Regions from separate parts of the Paenibacillus vortex V453 genome, predicted to be linked through region 1. Evidence: riboswitches for the same ligand, from Rfam matches in the RefSeq annotation. Region 1 holds a riboswitch; each other region holds the start of a gene.
What was found. A riboswitch is a leader RNA that binds a small molecule or an ion and turns the genes downstream of it on or off. The one in region 1 is predicted to bind cyclic di-AMP.
Positions count from the first base shown of each region.

Region 2: linked by a shared signal. The riboswitch ahead of PVOR_RS02040 (3D domain-containing protein) and the one ahead of PVOR_RS03980 (hypothetical protein) in region 1 are both predicted to bind cyclic di-AMP.
Region 3: linked by a shared signal. The riboswitch ahead of PVOR_RS18815 (C40 family peptidase) and the one ahead of PVOR_RS03980 (hypothetical protein) in region 1 are both predicted to bind cyclic di-AMP.

Region 1 covers NZ_ADHJ01000008.1:39,709-42,988, reverse strand. The annotation lists gene PVOR_RS03985 (hypothetical protein) at 1-351, opposite strand, end outside; cyclic di-AMP (ydaO/yuaA leader) riboswitch at 480-648, opposite strand; cyclic di-AMP (ydaO/yuaA leader) riboswitch at 1,200-1,371, shown strand; gene PVOR_RS03980 (hypothetical protein) at 1,497-1,961, shown strand; partial or broken gene PVOR_RS03975 (proline dehydrogenase family protein) at 1,985-2,906, opposite strand.
Region 2 covers NZ_ADHJ01000004.1:13,163-16,442, forward strand. The annotation lists gene PVOR_RS02035 (TatD family hydrolase) at 27-791, shown strand; cyclic di-AMP (ydaO/yuaA leader) riboswitch at 998-1,212, shown strand; gene PVOR_RS02040 (3D domain-containing protein) at 1,485-2,672, shown strand; gene rnmV (ribonuclease M5) at 2,867-3,280, shown strand, end outside.
Region 3 covers NZ_ADHJ01000037.1:223,674-226,953, reverse strand. The annotation lists gene PVOR_RS18825 (ROK family protein) at 1-303, shown strand, start outside; gene PVOR_RS18820 (hypothetical protein) at 706-1,233, opposite strand; cyclic di-AMP (ydaO/yuaA leader) riboswitch at 1,497-1,630, shown strand; gene PVOR_RS18815 (C40 family peptidase) at 1,634-2,110, shown strand; gene PVOR_RS18810 (stalk domain-containing protein) at 2,217-3,280, opposite strand, start outside.

The DNA of each region.
Region 1 (3,280 bases):
ATCGGCGCCCAGTCCCTTATATATCAACCGCGGATTGCTGGAGTGGGTAATGACGTAAATCGACTTTGTTGTCCATGTCCGGCAAATCCGCAAATAGCGGCAGCACAGATTCAAGCTGCTTTCGAACAGAAACACCTTGCTGACGGGAAACTCGGGAATGATCCAGGTTGACTCGTCTCTGGTATCAATCAGAATAATGTCTTTGCAGCCCAGTTCCATCATCCTCTCCTGCTCGGCCCGATTGTTGGCTATAGCTGCAAACGAAATATGTTTGTACATCAGCTGGCGGATAAATTCCTCCCCGGCCTTATTCGGGGCGGATACCAAGATGAAATCCTGCGGTTTCTCCATGTGTTTCTCCTCCTAAGTTTCAGAAAGAGAAGGCAACAAAAAGAAGCCTGCGGGAGGAGAAGAACTCTTCCCGCAGGCTTCTTATTCATCCACGGTGAAATACACCGTGGCTAAAGTCCACGACAATCGTTGCCTCTCTCGATACGCTTACGAGGTTAGCTGACGGATTCGGGCGTGAGAGTCGCCCTACCCATAGACCGTTATCTTGTCTATGGGATTCACCCCTGAGAGATCAAGTTCATCTCCCGACTGGTTCCCCCGTTCCTTTTCCATTCAAGGACTCAGCGAAAATTGAAAACGAGTAGCATGTTATTCAATTAGCTATTGACTTATATTCCAAGCCTGGCAGAACTGTACAGCCGTCAGAGTCAAGCCGTGAGAGTCGCTTGACCCTGAGCCTCTGGAAGACCCATGGTGCCTTCGCCGAGGTTCTCATTCATAAAGGAGCACCGCAGCTCTCACACTGCCTTGTATCCTTATGAATCTTATCGACCGGCTGCCGCTGTGCCCTGCTCTTGGAATCATCCGTCAATTCATAGTTCGTATCATACGTCCGGCCGTGCGGGATGTAAATGAGCTCAGAAACACGTGTGGCTGAATGTGGAACAAGATCTAACCAGTATGTCTTCATTATCTCTCGAATACTGCTTTATACTATGTATTTCTCTTGTTTTCTCGAATTTATCGCAATCCATCGAGATACTGAGATTTTGCCATGATAATAGATGACAATACCAAATGTACACGTTTTCTTTTACGGATTTCATCGATTTTCGGAATGTATGCGTCAAATACGGTCATTTACTTTTGGCTGCCTCCGGCGTATGATTCATCCATCTATTCGAAACACACGTTATACGCTGAGCTCCCGACAGATCGGGAGACGGGGGAACCAATATCACCGATAGGACTTCTGTTGGTGAATGGGGTGAATCCGCGATGCCTGACCAGGCATTGTGGTAGGGCGCTCTCAAGCCCGAATCCGACAGCTAACCTCGTAGGCGTATTTAGAGAGAACACGATCCAGCCAAGCTAAAGCGGCCGCTTCATCGGCTGCTAACCGGAAAAAGGCCTGGAGAGCGGGGTTTCTCTGCTCACCAGGCCTTTTTGTCTTGCATATAACATCTTATAAGGGAGCGTAGATCATGACGAAACTCATCGAATTCGAAGCACAGGCAACAGCCATCCAAACAGCGCCAACAATATGTGAAGAGCCCATCCGCTATATGGAGATGTTCCGTTTCGACTGGGGCTCGGCTGAACGCTTTATCCCCTGGAGTGATCGAAGCTGGAACTGCGGCTTGTTCAAAATCAGCTGCGGAGAAGCAGCCGGTTATGCGGAATATGCCCTGCCGAGCACGAGAGAATTCGCAGATCTGGTCCGCTGGGCATCTGTATTTGCAAGGCTGCGGGGCATGCCCGTGACTGAGGCCATACGCTATGCTCAGCAGCAGCAGCAATGGGGATCCACTCGGATGCTGCTCGCCGTATCGGCGTTAGCCGATCTGGAGAAGAACCTGCACCAGCATGTAACTCGCGAACGCCTAGGCAGCCTCCCGCTGGAGCGGTCCTTCCTGATGGATTGCTCGCAAGCTTATTATTTCTTTTAAGGTAAGGGCGGTGTTCACACCCCTCACTTGAACATATTTTTCAGCACCATCATGAGGTTAGCCGGCTTCTCCGCCAGCCGCCGGGTGAAGTACGGGTACCACATCGTCCCGTAGGGCATATAACAACGGATGCGATAGCCATCCTCTGCAAGCGCAGCCTGATCGTTCATTCGCAGCCCGTACAGCATCTGAAATTCGAAATCCTCTTTCTCTATGCGGCTCTGCTCGGCAAACACCTTGACCCAGTCGATGATATTGTCATCGTGCGTGGCAATCGCAGTGTACGCTCCCTGATCGAAATGCATTTTGATCAATTTTTTATAGTTATCGATCACTTCGCGTTTCTGCTGAAAGGCGATGGTTCCGGGCTCTTTATATGCCCCCTTTACCAGGCGCAGATTGACCCCCGCCTCCATCAGGCTTCGCACGTCTTCCTCCGTGCGGAACAAGTAGGCCTGCATCACGGTGCCCACATTGGGCAGCCCCTCCTTATGGAGCCGCAGCGTCATATCGATTGTCGCCTGGGTATATGGCGAATCCTCCATATCCAGACGCACGAAATTGCGAAACTCTTTCGCCTTTTTCACCACCGACCTGATATTCTCGTAAGCCTTCTCAAGGTCCAGTGCCATGCCCATCTGCGTCGGTTTCAATGACACATTTGACTGCACTCCCCGCTGTGCGATTCCCTCCACAAGCTTCAAATATTCCTCGCGGTATTCGGCCGCTTCGTCCAGCGTCGTAATGCCCTCCCCCCAGATGATCCAGCGTGACGAGAATGCCCTTCGCATTGAGCCTCTCGATTTCATCCAAGGCCTCATCCAGCGTATTGCCGGCAATGAATCGGCCTGCCAATTTCCTTCCGTATTTGATCGACAGCCACTTCACGAGTTTATTGCCGGACACCGTCAGGATCACTTTACGGTAAAACTCGGTTCCGTCCATGCATGCGCCCCCTTTGTAAGGTAAACCAAATGCACCTCTACCTTAACTCATATGCAAAAATCATGACGGCATGCAGGAAGACATACATATCACGCAGGCAATGGCCGTGTCGGAGCGATTCTGGCTTTCCGGCATGCAAAGAAACCTCTCCATTACGATAGTGGAGAGGTTTCTTTGCATGCCGAAGATTCTTTTATTGAGCATTTTAAAATCATTATAGTTCCGATTGATTTTTCGATTTGCAGACAATTGAAGTAGAAAAGTTCGCCATATGTAAAAGAGATAACTGTAAATATTATAATATACCATTTTTACTATTATAAATTCATAATCACACTATTTTTTTAGAGAAAACACAACTTTTTTCATTTGTT
Region 2 (3,280 bases), on a different contig from region 1:
ACGACAGGAAAGGAGAGGGTAATATCATGCTGTTCGACACGCATACTCATCTGGATGCTCCCCAATTCGACGAGGACCGGGAGGAAACCATCGCGCGGGCGCTTGAAGCCGGCGTGAGCCGGATGATTAACATCGGATTTAACCGGGAGACCATACCGACCACGATGAAGCTGGCAGAGAACTATGACTTTATATATGCAGCGGTAGGCTGGCATCCTGTAGATGCCATCACCATGGAGGATCAGGATCTGGATTGGATCGCCTCCCTATGCAGTCATGAGAAGGTGGTGGCTATCGGGGAGATTGGTCTGGACTATTATTGGGATACATCCCCAAAAGAAGTACAGCATCAAGTATTCCGCCGCCAAATCGGACTGGCTCGGGAACTGAACATGCCCATTGTCATCCATAACCGGGATGCACATGAAGATATCGTAAAGATTCTGAGGGAGGAAAAAGCCGCTGAGGTCGGCGGTGTAATGCACTCCTTCTCCGGGAGCTGGGAAACGGCCAAAATGTGTCTGGATATGGGATTCCATATTTCATTTGGAGGACCGATTACCTTCAAGAATGCGAAGCAGCCTAAAGAGGTATTGGCGCAGGTTCCACTCGATCGATTATTGATCGAAACGGACTCGCCTTATCTGACCCCCCACCCCTTCCGCGGGAAGCGAAATGAGACCGCTTATGTAAAATTAGTGGCGGAGACCGCAGCCGAGATTAAGGGCATGTCCTTAGAGGAATTGGCCCAAATTACCACCAAAAATGCACTGGAACGATTTGGCATTTAACGAAATTGAGAGCAAAAGCGATGAAAAAGAGAGCATTTTCGATTAATTAAAGTTTTTTAATCAGAAAAGGCGTTGATATTACAATATTTTAACCATTTACATCAGAAAATGTGGTTGATTGTTGCTTTACAACCTGCATGTAAACAGGATATCATCTTTTCAGTGATAAGAAGCTGCGATGTGCAGATCGCCAGCCGAATATTTCATGAACCGTCTCGCTTAATCTCCGAAATTCTGGAGAACGGGGGAACCGATACTGCCGTGCATACAGGTCTGAATGCACCAAGCCGTATTTGATTTCTTTATCGGGTCTTTGGGGTGAATTTGAAGGATCTCGCCATGAGCGGGTATCCGGATATAGGGCGTCTCTCTTACGTCCGAACCCGACAGCTAACTCCGTAAGCGAAATAAGAGGGGAAATCTCGTGCATACCATTTCCATGATTCTAATCATCAGGAAGCCACGTTAGAGCCTCTAGTACTCTTTCAATGGCTTTCTTTTATTTTTGAATAATGGCGAAGGGATCATCATACTCTTGGTAATCAGGAGGTGGTGGTAGATGGACGGGAAGACGGGAATTGACGCAGGGTGTTAGATAGATAGCAGGGCGCCTTGTGAGAATAATTGCTATAGTCACGTCAAATGCATTCATGCGTTACTGAAGACGGCGGGACTATGAAGGAGGATGGAATAGTGGGCATTTTTCAACCTGAAGAAACCCATGAATCACAATCATCCAGCATGTCTTACGCATTGAGATGGAAGCATGACAATTTGCGTCAATTGATGTTGCTCGGCACGATGGGAGCCGTTACGGTATCACTTCTCGTTTCGTTGATTGTACATGATCAGACAGGCAAGGAAGTTCAGCTTGTGGTCGATGGTCGTGTCACCACAGTAGAAACACGTGGATCATTGCTGCAGGAATTGCTGGATGAGCAAGCGATCACGTTGAGCCCAGAGGATCAGATTTCGATGCCTCTAAACGGTGCGATCCAGGACGGCGACCGGATCATCATTGAACGGGCAGTTCCAGTCAAGGTTACAGTTGGCAGCAAAACCAAAACCATATTTACATCCCAGGATACGGTTGATCATGTACTGAAAGAAGCTGGCATTACGATCCAGGGTGAAGATATAGTACAACCGGCACAGCATACGAAGCTTACCAGCGATATGAGTATCAACGTCGTGCGCGTTACGAAACAAAACGTTAAGGAAACAGAAGACCGGGAATTTCGTGTGATTAAGACAGCCGATCCATCGCTCGAAAAGGGTGACAACCGCGTGATTCAGCGGGGTGAGTCCGGCATCATGGTAAATCACTATGAGAAGGTCTATCACGATGGCAAGCTGGTTTCCAAGACCAAGGTTTCCCAGGAGATTGAGCGCAGAACGAAGGACAAAATTATTGCTGTAGGCACGAAAAAAGTGGAGAAACCCGCTATTGCTCAAGCGGCAGCCACCGATGTGAAAGCAACACCGGCTAAACTCTCCGGCACGAAAAAGGTAACAACCGCCAAAGCGGTGGAGAATAATGTGGCTTCTCGGGCAGGCGTTGATTTTAAATACAAAAAGGTATTGAACAACGTGTCGATGACGGCGTATTCTGCCGAGCAGCAAGGAATCGGCACTCGGACAGCATCCGGAACACGTGTGACGGAAGGTCGGACGATTGCGGTAGATCCTAATATCATCCCCATCGGATGGTGGGTGTATATTGAAGGGATCGGCTTCCGTCGTGCGGAAGATACGGGCGGTGCCATCAAAGGAAACAAAATTGATGTTTATTACGATTCGTTGAAATCCGCCATGAATTTCGGACGTAAAAGCGGCCGTACTGTTTACGTGATCGGTCCGGTTAAACCTGAATTGAACTAAACGAATGAATTCCAATTTACAATGCCATTCTAATGCTATACTATTTAGCTTATAATAAATGATGATGAAGAAGAGGGAATCTTTCCTCTTCTTTTGTTTTGTAAAAAACGAGTAATAATATAAGGCCTATGGGGCTTGAAGCTGACCATTCGCTGTACAAGCCGGCCTTGCTTGGAAAGGAAGAGAGCAATCGCATGATTAAAGAAGTAATCGTTGTGGAGGGCAGGGACGACACGGTAGCCATTAAACGGGCCGTGGACGCGGATACGATCGAAACGGGCGGTTCTGCCATCAATAAGCAAATCCTTAAACGCATCGCGCTTGCCCAGGAGCGCAGAGGCGTTATTATATTAACGGACCCCGATCATGCAGGAGAGCGGATTCGGAAAATCGTGGAGCAGGGCGTGCCAGGCTGCAAACACGCCTTCATTCCGGAAGAGGACGCTACCCGAAAAGGGGATATCGGCGTTGAGAACGCCTCTCCTGAGGCCATTTTGCGTGCGCTGGAGCGGGTCCACACCTCCTTCGAGGGCAGAGAGAGCCTGATCAGTCTGGAGGACATGATGGAGGCCGGTTTATCGGCCCATCCGGAGGCAGCGGCAAGACGG
Region 3 (3,280 bases), on a different contig from region 1:
GGGGGAGTGAATGCAAAGCACGTATTTGAAGCTAAGCGTCTTCAGGACCCTGTAGCGGTGGAGGTCATCGACCGTGCTATTTATTACATGGCACTAGGTCTGGTTAATGTCATTCACAGCTTCAACCCGGACCGCATCGTAATTGGCGGAGGTGTCAGCAGAGCAGGAGAGCTGCTGTTCCCGCAGCTGCGGGAAATGACAGATAAACTGGTCATGCCGTCCTATTTAGGCACGTACGAGATCGTTCCGGCCGGTCTGCGGGATGATGTGGGTCTGGTTGGTGCCGCAGCCTTGTTCCGGTGATGACAAATGCAATGCTTGGGTAGTGGATAGAGCAGTGGATGGAATAAAGCTTAGATAGAGTTCATTTGGCAGGGAAATAGAATTGGAATTAGACGGGTCTTATAGCCAGTAGTTATAAAAAAGCCGCCCATAGAAGGGCGGCTTTCATTATGTATCAGGGAAGCGGGAAACGGGGCGATCTTTTTTTTTGCTATTGGGGAGTCCGTCACATGTAATGAGTGATAAGTGTGAACCGTAAACCGTCATCCGTTTGTGCATAGGATTCGACTTTTTGGTTTTCTTATGGTTTGTTTGTATCCGACAAACAAGCGGTTGCCCGCACTTTCCCGCCCGCCGGCGGTAACCGCCGGCTCCAAACCCGCACGTGAGGAATACCTGTAGGCTTGGAGCCGGCGGCTGCCGTTACCCCATATACTTCGATGCGTCAAACGATATCATGGCGTTATGATTGGCATGTTCTATCAGTGACGAGAGTTTGGTTACCTCGCGTTCCTTCTTGCGCGCTGCCGCCTGATAAGCTTCAGGATCATACAGAGCGACGTTGAACAGCGTCGTGGCGTTGTCTCCGCTTCCCCGGCTGCTTTGACGCTCAAGCTTCTTGCGAGAGCCGAGGTGTGCAAGCTGTCCGATATCACCGCGAATGTGTTTCGCCAGCTCGATTGCTTCCATGATCGTTATGTCGGAACCATTCCAGGAGATCGTCTTCGTTGTGTTGGAGAGGGCCATCAGCAAATCCAGTTTTCTGAAATCCGCCGCCGCCGCTTCAATCTCTTCCGTAATGACATCTACACTCCGCGCGGGATACTCAGCCGTTTCTCCTTTTTCAATGATCGTACTGCTGTTATTCAGACGCTCCGACGCCAGCTGGCTCATAAGACGATGAATTGCTGCCCGTACGGCTAAAGCTTCAGCCATTGTGATTTGACTCATTCGTAATGGATCACCTCTATGATTTCTTTTCTGATATAGTTAAACGCAGGATCCTGTAAAAAGTTGCTAAACGTTTTAAGAAAATGGAGTAAGAGGAATACGCTAGAGTTACATAATTGTCATGACTATGTGAGATTGTTAACAGGAATCAGGCTGCGAAATTCGATTATTCCGACAGCGGGTAACATAAAACGATAGATTCTTAGGATATTATTGACAGCATCCTTGCTTGTATACTATATTAAGAGAAGTTACAAAATGTTAATGAATTTTTGCCGAATTTCGTTTGTGAAAACGGGGGAACCGTCTTGGGTGAATTATTCTTGTACTAAAGAGAGTATAGGGAACCTTCAACCGAACCCTTAGCTAACTCCGTAGGCATCGAAGGAGAGAACATATTTTGAAGAAATTTGTCATCACATTGCTTGGGTCTGCAATTATTTTTTCTTCAGGTGCCGTAACAGCATTTGCTGATCAACAACCGAACTTTCAGCATCAAGTGAAACAATTGGTAGGAACTCCATATAAATGGGGCGGAACGACCACCAGTGGATTTGATTGCTCAGGATTTATACTGTACATGTTTAGAAATTTTGATATAGATCTTCCACGCACATCCCAAAGCCAGGCTAAAGCCGGGGTTTATGTGGATCGCGAAGACCTGCGGGTTGGAGATCTGGTGTTCTTCAATACAAGCGGCAGCGGAATTTCGCATGCAGGAGTTTACATTGGCGAAGGTCAATTTGCGCATGCTTCCAGCAGCAAGGGTGTAAGAATCAGCAAGCTTAGCGATTCTTATTATGAGCCGCGTTATGTAACGGCGCGTCGTGTACTGAGTCAAGAAAACTATGCGAAACTGGTAGGCAGTCCAAGCTAATTGAGAGACGCAGTTTTTCGGGAAGTATAATACATATTAAGAAAGCCTGACAAAGATCCATCTTTGTCAGGCTTTCTTTTATTGAGGGATGCTAGACCTGATCACTTTATTCCTTTACAACAGAAGCATTCACAGCGCCTTCCATCTGATTATTATAAGTCCGGAATAGTCCCAGACGCCAGAAGGCGGCTCCCTTTAGATCATAGCGCTTGGCGAGACCCAGCTTATCATCTACGGAAGACGGAGTTTCACTGCTTAAGCTGATGCCGAGCAGGAGCTTTTGCTTAGGAACACCCGCTTGGAGTGCAAGCTGAATCGCCTGATCTACAAGACTGTTAGGCTCGGGTACCTGCGATTTGGTGCCGACCGGGTTGTACTGATAAGCCATAATGATGAGATCATCTGCTATGGAGGCAAGAGTCTTGTAATCATAGCCTTTATAAGCACTGTTCAATGGCGGCACGGCCAATGACAGGGAGATGTCCTTCGGTAAAAAAGCCTTCAGCTGTTTGACATAATCGTTAAGCAGCTTCTGCTGCTGCCCTGCATCCAATTTAAAGCCGAGCCCTTCAAAATCGAGAACAACTCCGCCGAAGCCGTTGTCCGTAACGGCTGTCGTTATGCCCTCAATCGATTTCTGCCGAAGGGTGCTGTCACTCAGAACCTTGGTCAGTTCACCATTACCATCCAAAGCATAAACCATAAGATGCGGTTTAATGTTCTGATCCGCTGCATCCGCCACAATGGATTGTGGCGTTACATCACCGGCAGATGCAGGCAAGCGGTACTCTTTACCCTCAAGCGTAAATTGACCTTCGCGGTCGATGCGGCTCCACCCGAAAGCGACTGAGTTCATGGAAGGTATTATATCGCGTTCCTGATAGGATTCTAGAGCATAGAAGGCTCTCAAATGCATCTCCCGCTGCGGAGATGTCAGGGAAACCGTACGCGTAGCCTGGTTCCAGCCCACGTCGACACCGAATTGGCTGCTGAACGAGCTGAGCGGAATCAGCACGCGCCCTTCCCGCTGTACTGGTGGTGCCGCGAGCGTAACTTTTTTCCCGTTCACGGTTGCAGTTTTACTGCCCACCTGCAGCAATACCTCCGTTGCTTGCCCCTTCAGGCTGCCGATCGCTTTCACCGTTTGCGTCTTGCTGTTCCAGGTGATCT